DNA from 3 places in the Mesorhizobium sp. CA12 genome. Region 1 is predicted to be linked to each of the others. Evidence: predicted binding sites of a transcription regulator. Region 1 holds the regulator's gene; each other region holds the start of a gene.
The links. The regulator LexA, encoded in region 1, represses DNA repair genes until DNA is damaged. The targets are predictions, from matches to a motif close to TGTTCNNNNTGTGTTCNG.

Region 1 (4,163 bases):
GCTCTGCGCCGAAGCGTTGGCACGGCGGCCGCGACCGAGCTCGACCGTGGCGTCGGCTTTCTGCTGGTGCCGGTGTTCCTGGCAGCCGGCGTGATCTGTTACTTCTCGCTGAGCGCCGAGCCGGACCTCTACAGGCCGCTCGCGGCGGTCGCCCTGATGGCGGTCTGCGCGGCGGTCTCGCGTTCCCGGCACAGAACGCACCTTGTCTTCATGGCGGCGTTTTTCTGCGTCTTGGGCTTTCTCGCGGCCAAGGTGGAGACCTGGCGGATGGCGACCCCGATGCTGGGTTCCGAAATCCAGACACGGCTGACGGGCCGCCTCGTCACCGCCGAGGCGATGGCCAACGGCCGTGTCCGGCTCACCATAGATCTGATATCCACGGAGCGTCCGAAGCTGCGCTACGCGCCGGACCGCATCAGGCTGTCGGCGCGCAGGATCCCGTCCGGCATGTCGGCCGGGTCGATGCTGACCGGCTATGCCAAGCTGCTGCCGCCGACAGGTCCGGTTCGGCCTGACAGCTACGACTTTTCCTTCGACAGCTATTTTGCCGGCATCGGCGCCAGTGGCTTTTTCCTGGGCGATCCGAAACTTGTCGCGCCGACCCCGAGTGCGCCAACGGAGGTGCCGTTTGGCGCACGCGTGGCATCGGCCGTAGAAAACGGACGCGAGGGAATTGCCGACCACATCAGGAGCAGCATCGGCGGTTCCGAGGGCGAGATCGCGGCGGCGCTGATCGTCGGCGTTCGTGCCGGCATTCCGGACGAAATCAACGAGTCGATGCGGCGGACCGGCATCTACCACATCATTTCGATCTCGGGACTGCATATGGCGCTGGTCGCCGGCACGATCATGGTCCTGCTACGCGGCGCCTTCGCGCTGTTTCCGGATTTCTCGTCGCGCCGGCCGGTGAAGAAATATGCCGCTGGCATCGCGCTGGCGTCGATCGCCGCCTATCTCGTGATCTCCGGCATCGTGGTGGCGGCCGAGCGAAGCTTCATCATGCTTGGCGTGATGCTGGTCGCCGTGCTTTTCGACCGCGCAGCGCTGACCATGCGCAACCTGGCGATCTCTGCCATCGCCGTCATCCTGGTCTCGCCGCATGAAGTGGTCGGCCCGAGCTTCCAGATGTCCTTCGCCGCCACCGCCGCCCTGGTCGGCGCCTATGCCGGCTTTGCCGACTATCGCGCCGGCAAAACGACCGCGCCGCCGGCAAAGCGTTCGTTTCTCGGGTTCTTATCGCGAAAACTGGCGATTGGAGCGGGTGGCGCCGCCGTGACGTCGCTCATCGCGGGCAGCGCAACATTGTTGTTTGCCATCTGGCACTTCCAGCGGGTGTCGCCGCTCAGCCTGCTGGCCAATCTGGCGGTCATGCCGATCGTCTCATTGGTCGTCATGCCGTTCGCCGTGCTGAGCGCGCTGGCCATGCCCTTCGGCTTCGACGGTCCCTTCCTCTTTGTCATGGGCAAAGGCCTGACGGCGATGATCGCCATTTCGGCATGGATTTCCGAGCGCTCACCGGTCGACGCCGTGGGGCTGATCTCGATTCAGTCGGTGCTGCTGGCGACGGTCGCGCTGGTCATCGCGACCATGGCTACCACTTGGCTGAGGCTTGCCGCCGTACCTTTCGCGCTCGCTGCGCTGCTGGCCATTCCGCACGTCCGCACACCGGACGTGCTTATCTCGGAGGATGCGCATCTGGTGGCGATGCCGATCGGCGGCGGCGAGCTTGCCGTCAATCGCGAACGCTCCAACGAGTTCACCACCGACAATTGGAAACGGGCGCTGAAAGCCGAGGAAATCGTGCCGCCGGAAAGGTTCGCCAAAGATACGCTGGACATTGCCGATCCCGTCGACCTGCCGCCCGGCTCGCCCTTCTATTGCAGCGGCGATCTCTGCATCGGTCGGCATCCTTCCGGCGCGATCGTCGCGCTCGCCGAGACCCGCGACACCGCCCGGCCGGCCTGCGGCTTCGCCGACCTCATCGTCATCAACGACGCCACGGCCTATAACCCGTGCCGCGATCCGCGTGTGCTCGTCGTCACCAAGCGGCAGCTGGCGCGCGACGGCAGCGCCGCCGTTTTCTTCGATCCGCAATCGGCAACCGCGCGGCCAACCGTCCGCTACGCGGTCGTAGAACCATACCGACCCTGGCACGAGCAGCGGAAATACACGCGCGAGGCGAGGGGACTGGCGCCCTATAAGCAGCCGGAAAAACCAGCCGCCGCACCGGCCCAATAGATTGTCGTCCGGGCGAAGAAGGCCGGGCAGTTCTGCTCAGTAGCGGCGGATAAGTCCGACGAGCTTGCCCTGAACCTTGACCCGATCCGGTCCGAAGATCCGGGTCTCATAGGCCGGGTTGGCGGCCTCGAGCGCGATCGAGGCACCCTTGCGGCGGAAACGCTTAAGCGTCGCCTCCTCATCGTCGACCAGCGCCACCACGATCTCGCCCGGGCTTGCCGTGTTGGCATTGCGGATGATGACGGTGTCGCCATCGAAGATGCCGGCCTCGATCATCGAGTCGCCCTTGACCTCCAACGCGTAATGCTCGCCGCCCATGATCATGTCCGGCGGCACCGAGATCGAATGCGTCTGGTGCTGGATGGCGTCAATCGGCACGCCGGCGGCGATGCGGCCCATCACCGGAATGGATACGGCCGCCGCGGCCTCGTCGTCATTGCTTGGTCTCGGAGTGCGCGATGGCGTCGTCGGCTTGACCTGGCGACTGAGATTGCCTTGGCCGCCCTGGATGACGCTTGGCGAAAACTTCTTCGCGGCATTCAGGCCAGGCGCGATCGAGTCGGGCAGGCGCAGCACTTCCAGCGCGCGCGCCCGGTTCGGGAGCCGGCGAATGAAGCCGCGTTCTTCCAGCGCAGTGATCAGCCGATGGATGCCGGACTTGGAGGCAAGGTCGAGCGCCTCCTTCATCTCATCGAATGATGGAGGAATCCCGCTCTCCTTCAGGCGTTCATGGATGAACATCAGGAGTTCATGTTGTTTGCGCGTCAGCATCGGCGGCCCCCACGGGTTCTGAAACCAGAATCAGAAAAACAAACCCAGAACAAACACTATCTGTTCCAGTTGTGTTCCGCAACCGTTTAAAGTTTAGTGAATTTGTTAAGGCTGCCGAAACAATGTCGCATCCGGTGACGGCCGGCTGCCCCTCCTGGGGCAGCGGCATTGATTCCGCTCGATTTTGGAGTTCCCCTTAAGCTGAAATACAACCCGACACGATCACGAAGCAGTGGTTGGGATCACGTCGGCTCGTACCGTAAGCGCGTGGCACCGTGAACGAAACGAACCCAAAATGCCAACGTTGGCGAAGTTCCGATCCGCAGTCTTCGCCGTCTATGGACCAGCTAACATAGGACCAAAGGTTCTTGCCCTGTCGCCGACGGTGGTGAGACAACCCCCTTGGCCAGATCGAAATGGAGCGGCAGCACAATGAGGGGAATTCCTGATCTCGCCGAAGTCGAGGCGATGGATGCCGCGGATCCGCTGCGCGCCATGCGCGATCGCTTCGTCTTGCCGGAAGACGTCATATACCTCGACGGCAATTCGCTGGGCGCCGCTTCGATCGACGCCTTCAGCGAGATCGAGACTGCCGCGAGGCAGGAATGGGCGCGGGATCTCATCCGCGCCTGGAACACCGCCGGCTGGTTCGATATGCCCATCGAGCTGGGTGACCAGCTAGGACGGCTGATCGGCGCGAAACCCGGCCAGACGGTCGTTTGCGACACGACTTCGATCAACATCTACAAGGTCCTGCATGCGGCACTTGCAATGCGGCCCGAGCGTTCGGTGATCGTTGCCGAGGACGACAGCTTTCCGACCGACCTCTACATGGCGGAAGGCGTCGCATCGACGCGGCCCGGCACGGTGCTGCGGCTCGAAGGCGCAGATGCCCCGACGATTGAGGAACTGGTTGACGATCGCGTCGCGGTCATCCTGGTCAACCACGTCAACTACAAATCCGGCCGGCTGCGCGACATGGCGGCGCTCACCCGCAAGGCTCATGAAGCCGGCGCGCTGATCGTGTGGGACCTCTGCCACACGGCGGGTGCGCTGCCGGTTGATCTCGACGGCTCGAATGCCGATTTCGCCGTCGGCTGCACCTACAAGTATCTCAATGGCGGGCCGGGCTCGCCAGCCTTCATCTACGCCGC
Region 2 (4,163 bases), on a different contig from region 1:
AGGCCAACGAGGCGTTCGCCGCGCAGGCCTGCGCCGTCAACAAGGGCATGGGCTGGGATCCCTCGATCGTCAACGTCAACGGCGGCGCCATCGCCATCGGCCATCCGATCGGCGCTTCGGGCGCCCGCGTCTTCAACACGCTGGTCTACGAGATGCGTCGCCGCGGCGCCAAGAAGGGCCTTGCCACGCTGTGCATCGGCGGCGGCATGGGCGTTGCAATGTGCGTGGAAGCGCTGAACTGAGCGAATAGCGAATAGGGAGTAGCGAATAGGGAAAACGGCGTCGGCGCAGCAGGCTTCAATCCCCTACTCGCTATTCGCTACTCCCTATTCGCTCCTCCGATCAACAGGGAGGAGCACACATGACCAAAGTAGCAATCGTCACGGGCGGAACACGCGGCATCGGCGCGGCGATATCGGTCGCCTTGAAGACCGCCGGCTATTCGGTCGCGGCGAACTATGCCGGCAATGACGAGGCGGCCCAGAAATTCAAGGCCGAGACTGGTATCCCCGTCTACAAATGGTCGGTCGCCGACTACGAGGCCTGCGCCGCAGGCATCAAGCAGGTGGAGGCCGATCTCGGCCCGGTCTCCGTGCTGGTCAACAATGCCGGCATTACTCGCGACACCATGTTCCACAAGATGACGCCCGCACAGTGGAAGGAAGTGATCGACACCAACCTGTCCGGCGTCTTCAACATGACGCATCCTTTGTGGAGCGGCATGCGCGACCGCAAGTTCGGCCGCGTCATCACCATTTCCTCGATCAACGGCCAGAAGGGTCAGATGGGCCAGGTCAATTATTCGGCCTCGAAAGCCGGCGATATCGGCTTCACCAAGGCGCTGGCTCAAGAGGGGGCTCGCGCCGGCATCACAGTCAATGTCGTCTGCCCCGGCTACATCGCCACCGACATGGTCATGGCCGTGCCGGAAAAAGTACGGGAGTCGATCATCGCTCAGATCCCGGTCGGTCGCCTCGGCGAGCCGGAAGAGATCGCGCGCTGCGTCGCCTTCCTGGCTTCCGATGAGGCCGGCTTCATCACCGGCTCGACCATCACCGCCAATGGCGGTCAGTATTTCGCCTGACACCCCAGTAGGTCGCCCGACACCATTTACCGCCAAAGGCGGCTCCGGCACCGAAGCCGCCTTTTTTGTTCGCCGGCACGCCGGCGCGACACCTTGCCTCAATTCGGCACGCAAAAGTTAACGGCCGCAGCCACGCTCTGTGCATAACCGCTGCGACAAGCTGTGAATCCTCGGTGGGCAAGCTGTGGATAACACCATATCTAGGGGTGAACAAACCGGGAAAACCGTCGGATCACTGATTCGTCGCCGATTCGTTCCGGCTTTGGCCGGAAAGTTAACAGTGGACGGTGCAAACGTCACCGAACTCATTAAAGGCGATTAAGAAAAATCAACAATTTCATACCGTTGAAGTCTGCGCTCAGGTCGGATCTGACCATTGCCCGGCAAAGGTTAACGACGACCCGGGTCCGGCCGAGGCCAAGCAGGAATCGGGCCAGTTCAGCGATTCAGCATGTGGTGAGACTTACCGTCAAAAAATCCACATATAGCCGTGAACAAAACCTGAATCAGAACGAGTCACCGATTCGTCGCTGATTCGTTCCAGACTCGTTCCAGCTGTTAACAAGCGGCCGATTTTGGCTGCTCCCTCCGGCATAGCCAGTTCGCGAGGGAACATTCCGCTTTCGCTTCACGCCCGAAGTCCCTATGTGTCGCCTGTCACACGCGGCGGCAGCGCCGTGCTTCAGACTACGGGCGGCAGAAACCTTATTTCCGAGCCGATGAACATCCAGCCGAAACACTCCCACCCGCTGATCCTTTCGGGCCGCGACGTGACGGCCGTGCTGGGCCCGACCAACACCGGCAAGACGCATCTCGCCATCGAGCGCATGGTCGCGCATGAAACCGGTGTCATCGGCCTACCGCTGAGGCTGCTCGCCCGCGAAGTCTATGCGCGCGTCTGCGAGAAGGTCGGCGCCCATAAGGTGGCGCTGATCACCGGCGAGGAGAAGATCGTGCCTGCCGGCGCGAAATATTCGGTCTGCACCGTCGAGGCGATGCCGCGCGAGACCGACGCCGCCTTCGTCGCCATCGACGAGGTGCAGCTCGCCGGCGATCTCGAGCGCGGCCATATCTTCACCGATCGCATCCTGCATCTGCGCGGCCGCCAGGAGACGCTGCTCCTGGGCGCGGCCACCATGCATGGCATCCTGCAGCGCCTGTTGAAGGGCGTGTCGGTGGTGACGCGGCCGCGGCTGTCGCACCTTGCCTATGCCGGCTCGAAGAAGCTCACCCGGTTGCCGCGGCGCACGGCGATCGTCGCCTTCTCGGCCGACGAGGTCTATGCGATCGCCGAGCTGATCCGCCGCCAGCAGGGGGGAGCTGCCGTCGTGCTCGGCGCTCTTTCCCCGCGCACCCGAAACGCTCAAGTGGAGATATTCCAGTCCGGCGATGTCGACTATCTCGTCGCCACCGACGCCATCGGCATGGGCCTGAACCTCGACCTCGATCACGTCGCCTTCGCTCAGAACCGCAAGTTCGACGGCTATCAATACCGCAACCTGACCGCCGCCGAGCTTGGCCAGATCGCCGGCCGCGCCGGCCGGCACCTGCGCGACGGAACGTTCGGCGTCACCGGCCAGGTCGACCCGTTCGACGAGGAACTGGTTGCCAAGATCGAGGGACACGATTTCGATCCGGTGAAGGTGCTGCAGTGGCGCACCGCCGATTTCGACTTTTCCAGCCTCGATGCGCTGAAGCGCTCGATTGAGGCCAATGCGCCGGTCGAAGGCTTGACCCGCGCGCTGCCGACCGTCGACGCGCAGGCGCTGGAACAGCTGTCGCGCGACGGCGACATCCGCGATTTGGCCACCGGCAAGGAGCGCGTGGCGCTGCTTTGGGAAGCCTGCGCGCTCCCCGACTATCGCAAGATCGCGCCGGCACAGCATGCCGATCTTATCGCCTCGATCTATATGGACCTTGCGCGTCACGGCCATGTCGATGAGAATTACATGGCCGAGCAGGTGCGGCGCGCCGACACGACGGAAGGCGATATCGACACGCTGTCGCACCGGATCGCGCAGATCCGCACCTGGACTTTCGTCTCCAACCGCCCCGGCTGGCTGGCCGATCAGCTACACTGGCAGGAAAAGACGCGCGAAATCGAAGACAGATTGTCGGATGCGCTGCATGAGCGGTTGACGAAACGCTTCGTAGACCGCAGGACTTCCGTCCTCATGCGGCGCCTTAGAGAAAATACCATGCCTGAAGCCGAAATCAGCCCGTCCGGAACCGTCCTCGTCGAAGGCCATCACGTCGGCGAGTTGCAGGGGTTCCGCTTCACCGCCGACCAGAGCGCCGGCGGCGAGGACGCCAAGGCGGTGCGCACCGCCGCCCAGAAGGCGCTCGCGGCCGAGTTCGAGGCGCGCGCCGAGCGCTTTGCCGCCTGCGCCAATGGCGACCTGGCTTTGGGCTCGGACGGCGTCCTGCGCTGGATCGGCGCGCCGATCGGCACGCTGGTCGCCGCCGACGAGGCGCTGAAACCGCGCCTGGTTCTGCTTGCCGACGAGCAGCTGACCGGCCCCGCCCGCGACAAGGTCGCGGCGCGCGCCGAGCGTTTCGTCAATTTCCAGATCGAAACGCTTTTGAAGCCGCTGGTCGACCTGAAGAATGCCGACCAGCTCGCCGGCATCGCCCGCGGCATCGCCTTCCAGCTGGTCGAGCATTTCGGCCTGATCAATCGCCGCGACATCGCGGAGGAGATGAAGTCGCTCGACCAGGAAGGCCGCGCAGCGCTTCGCCGCCTCGGCGTCCGCTTCGGCGCCTACCATGTCTTCGTGCCGGCGCTGATCAAGCCGGCGCCGGCTGGCCTGGTGACGTTGCTGTGGGCGCTGAAGAACGACGGCAAGGACAAGCCCGGCTTCGGCGATGTGGTGCATGCGCTGGCTTCCGGCCGCACTTCGGTCGTCATCGACCCGGCCTTCGACAAGACCTTCTACAAGCTCGCCGGCTACCGCAATCTCGGCCGTCGCGCCGTGCGCGTCGATATCCTCGAGCGGCTTGCCGACCTCATCCGCCCGGCGACCAACTGGAAGCCCGGCCTCGGCCAGCGTCCAGACGGCGCCTATGACGGCCACGCCTT
Region 3 (4,163 bases), on a different contig from region 1:
CGCATCGCTTCGAGGCTGGCTTTCAAAATGTTGCTGTTGTCGATGCCTTCGGCGCTGATCGAAGCCATCGAGATGCTGAGCGCCGAGCCGAGAATCTTGAGGAACAGCGCCTCGCGCTGCAAATGGGTGAGGCGCTTGGAATCGTCGAGCCCTTCGGGAATGTTGGCGGGGTTGAGCACCACCGCGGCGGCCACCACCGGACCGGCGAGCGGACCGCGGCCGGCCTCGTCCATGCCGGCGACCGGCCACAGCCCGTCTGCTATCGCTTTCGTCTCGATCGAGAAGTCGGGCTTCTCGACCATTTCAAAGAGAAGCGGAGAATCGGAACGCGCGCGAGCCATGGTGCGGCGAGGTTCGCATCGGCTCCGATTCTCCGCAAGTCCTTCCGAGTCGGATGGGGCGTCGGACCGGGGAAGGCACCGTCTCACAGCCGGGGACAGGGGCCGGACGGGATTTCGAAACAAATGGCAATTCCAGACCGAAAATCGCTTTGCCTGGAAGTGCTTGGCGCCGGCCGTCATGGCCGGTGCTGGCGTCAAAGCAGCATCAGCTGCTCGCCGGCACTGGCGCCTGCGACGAATTGGTCGGTGCGAAGCTGCCGCCGCTCGACATTGAGGCCGAGCCGCTTGGCGGCGATCTCGAAGCGCCGGCCGATCTGCCAGGCATAGGGACCGGCGCCCTTCATGCGCTTGCCCCATTCGGAATCGTAATCCTTGCCGTCGCGCATCGAGCGGATCAGCGACATCACATGCCGGTAGCGGTCAGGATAATGGCGCAACAGCCAGTCCTTGAAGATCGGCGCCACTTCGAGCGGCAGGCGCAGGATGACGTAGCCGGCCTCCCGCGCGCCGGCGGCTCTAGCCGAATCGAGGATGCGCTCCATCTCCGGATCGGTAAGCCCCGGAATGATCGGTGCCACCATGACCGATGCCGGGATGCCGGCGTCCGAAAGCTGCCTGATCGCCTCCAGCCGCTTCGTCGGCGTCGAGGCGCGTGGCTCCATCGTTCTCGCCAGCATGCGGTCGAGCGTCGTCACCGACAGCGCCACCTTGGCAAGGCCGCGCTCGGCCATGCGCGACAGGATGTCGATGTCGCGTGTCACCAGCGCCGACTTGGTGACGATGCCGACCGGATGGCCGCGCGCTTCCAGCACTTCCAGGATCTCGCGCATGATGCGGTATTGCTTCTCGATCGGCTGGTAGGGATCGGTGTTGGTGCCGATAGCGATCGTGCGCGGCTGGTAGCCCGGTTTTGACAATTCCCTGTCCAGCATGCGCGCGGCATCCGGCTTGGCGAACAGCTTCGATTCGAAATCGAGCCCCGGCGACAGGCCCATGAAGGCATGCGTCGGCCTGGCGAAGCAGTAGACGCAGCCATGCTCGCAGCCGCGATAGGGGTTGATCGAACGGTCGAAGGAGATGTCAGGCGACTCGTTGCGCGTGATAATGGTGCGCGGCTTCTCGACCTGCACTTCCGTCTTGAACGGCGGCAGTTCCTCCAGCGAGTTCCAGCCGTCGTCGAAGACATGCCGGCTGACCGGCTCGAACCGGCCGGACGGGTTGATCCCGGCCGAGCGGCCGCGATTGCGGTCGGGCCGCACGCGCATGCCGCTCTGCTCGATCATCGCATTTGCCATTTCGGCTCTTCCTGCTCCGAAAGCGGCAATGTCGGCGCGCACGATCTGTTCCATTTTCGCCCTCTCCCAGGGACTGTCGGCAGGCTGTCGAATCGCTCTGTTCATGAAACTATTCCTATTTTGCCGAAGAGAACAAAGCAAGAACTTTTCGCTTGAAGCGCACAACTGGCGCATCGCCGCACTTTCCGCTATTCGGCTAAAATGCTCAGCGTCCTTATCGAAACCCGCAACGACGAAGAGGGGCTTGCCCGTACGCTCGCCTCGCTGGTCGGCGGCGCGGTCGAAGGCGTCGTGCGCGACGTGATCGTCTGCGATCAAGGCTCGACCGATCAGACGCACCGGGTGGCCGAGCATGCCGGCTGCCACTATGCGACCGGCGGGATCGGCACCGGTATTGGCCAGGCCAAGGGCGACTGGCTGCTCCTGCTCGAGCCGGGCGCGCGGCTCGCCGAGGGCTGGATCGACGAAGTCGTGGCGCACACGGCGAAACAGACCATGCCGGCGCGCTTTTCACGCGCCCGCGCCAACCGTGCGCCTTTCCTGGCCAGGGTGTTCTCGAGCAATCGTCCGCTGGCCGAGGGGCTTGTCATCAGCAAGCGTCAGGCCTCGGCTCTGGCAAAGAGCGCGCGCAGCGCCGAAGCCCTGGCGCGCGGCCTGGCGACCAGAAGGCTGAACGCCGAAATCTGGATCGCGCCGCCGAAATGATGCCCCGCCGTGCCGGCCGGGGCGCCTTAACTGAGCTTTAAGAGGTTGGCTTGCCGCCGCGCCTGAGATGCTCGTCCAGCCGCGGCATGATCTCGACGAAGTTGCAGGGCATGTGCCGATAGTCGAGCTGCGCCTTGATGATGCCATCCCAGGCGTCCTTGCAGGCGCCGGGCGAGCCCGGCAGCACGAAGACGAAGGTGGCGTTGACGACGCCCCCGGTCGCCCGGCTCTGGATCGTTGAAGTGCCGATCTTGTCGTAGGAGATGCGGTGAAAGACTTCCGAAAAGCCGTCCATGCGCTTTTCGAAGATCGGCTCCAGCGCCTCCGGCGTCACGTCGCGGCCGGTGAAGCCGGTGCCGCCGGTGGTGATGACGACATCGATGTTTTCGTCCTTCGACCAGCCAAGCACCTTGTCGCGGATCTTTTCGCGGTCGTCGGTGACAATATCGCGCGCGGCAAGGCTGTGGCCGGCTTCCGCGATGCGGTCGGCCAGCGTCTGTCCGGATTTGTCGTCGGCGAGGCCGCGCGTGTCGGAGACGGTAAGCACGGCGATGCGCACCGGAATGAAGGGCCGGCTTTCGTCAAGCTTCGCCATCGCTCACCTCCATGCTGCGCGTCGCGGCAACGAACCAGTCGGGGTGGCGGGCGCGGATCTCGATCGCCGCGCGCTTTGCGACATTGCCGGTCTCGAACAGGCCGAAGCAGGTGGCGCCCGAGCCGGACATGCGCGCGAACGCGGCGTCGGCTTTTTTCAATGCCTTGAGCGCCTCGCCGATCGCAGGTTCGATCGAACGCGCGGCAGGCTCAAGATCGTTGCGCGTCGTCTCCAGCCAGTTGCGGATCGTGTGGAAATCGAGGCGCTTAGGCAGCGGCGGCAGCGCCTCGTTGTCGCGGCTGGAGAGCGCCTTGAACACGTCCGGCGTCGAGACCGCGATGCCCGGATTGACCAGCACCAGCCCAAGCGCAGGAAAGGCGGATAGCGGCGAGACTTCATCGCCGATACCGCGTGCGATCAGCGGCTTTGATTTGAGGCACATCGGCAGGTCGGCACCGAGCGAAAGCCCGATCCGGGCCAGCGAATTGTCGTCAATATCGAGCTTCCAGAGCCGCGCCAGAGTGTTAAGCGCGGCCGCCGCGTTGCTCGAGCCGCCGCCGACTCCGGAGGCGATGGGCAGGTTCTTCTCCAGCCGGATGGCGACCGGCGATCCCTGTTGCATGCCGGCTTCCCGGCGCAAGGCATCGCGCGCCTTCACCACCAGATTGTCGCCGTCGAGCGGCAGCCCGGCGGCATAACGGCCGGATACCGAGAAGTCATCCTGCTCGGCCCGCTCGATCTCGAGCCGGTCGCCGAAGCGGGTGAAGACGGCAAGGCTGTCGATGAGATGATAGCCGTCGGCGCGCTGTCCGATGACATGCAGCGCCAGGTTGATCTTGGCAGGCGCAAGCCACGTCCGGACCTCTGTGCCGGGCTCCAGGATGTCGGCTGCTGGCGAGATGGGATCAGTCCTTGGCGAGACGATATTCGCCGGTCTTGGGGTCCTTGACCAGCGTGCCCGTCGTGCCGTTCGCCGCCTGTCTTTCGGTACGCCGGATCTTGGCCGTCACGCGTTCGGCCTCGCGCACGAAAGCGCGGTAGCCAAAGTAAGCGGCGGCGCCGACAACGGCGAAGAAAATGATCTGCGGCATCTCTAAAACTCCTCCCGCGTCCTCGCGGCAAGGCCGGCCGAATGGGTCGGTCAAGCGGCCATGCTAGCCGCATTCATGGCTTTTTCAAAGCCCGAAGCGCGCCCACAGCGCGCGCTCTTCCGCCGCATCGAGGACG

Region 2: a site for LexA is predicted at 1,621-1,638, ahead of LB520_RS07770 (helicase-related protein). Genes of this name have one in related genera too.
Region 3: a site for LexA is predicted at 1,765-1,782, ahead of LB520_RS12155 (PA0069 family radical SAM protein). Genes of this name have one in related genera too.

Annotation. Positions count from the first base shown of each region.
Region 1 is NZ_JAIUHT010000001.1:838,057-842,219, forward strand. It holds gene LB520_RS04030 (ComEC/Rec2 family competence protein) at 1-2,238, shown strand, start outside; gene lexA (transcriptional repressor LexA) at 2,275-3,009, opposite strand; gene kynU (kynureninase) at 3,442-4,163, shown strand, end outside.
Region 2 is NZ_JAIUHT010000003.1:253,804-257,966, forward strand. It holds gene LB520_RS07760 (acetyl-CoA C-acetyltransferase) at 1-242, shown strand, start outside; gene LB520_RS07765 (beta-ketoacyl-ACP reductase) at 362-1,084, shown strand; gene LB520_RS07770 (helicase-related protein) at 1,804-4,163, shown strand, end outside.
Region 3 is NZ_JAIUHT010000006.1:51,517-55,679, forward strand. It holds gene LB520_RS12150 (ribonuclease HII) at 1-341, opposite strand, end outside; gene LB520_RS12155 (PA0069 family radical SAM protein) at 536-1,690, opposite strand; gene LB520_RS12160 (glycosyltransferase) at 1,838-2,341, shown strand; gene moaB (molybdenum cofactor biosynthesis protein B) at 2,379-2,936, opposite strand; gene LB520_RS12170 (4-(cytidine 5'-diphospho)-2-C-methyl-D-erythritol kinase) at 2,923-3,816, opposite strand; gene LB520_RS12175 (NfeD family protein) at 3,842-4,027, opposite strand; gene LB520_RS12180 (S49 family peptidase) at 4,112-4,163, opposite strand, start outside.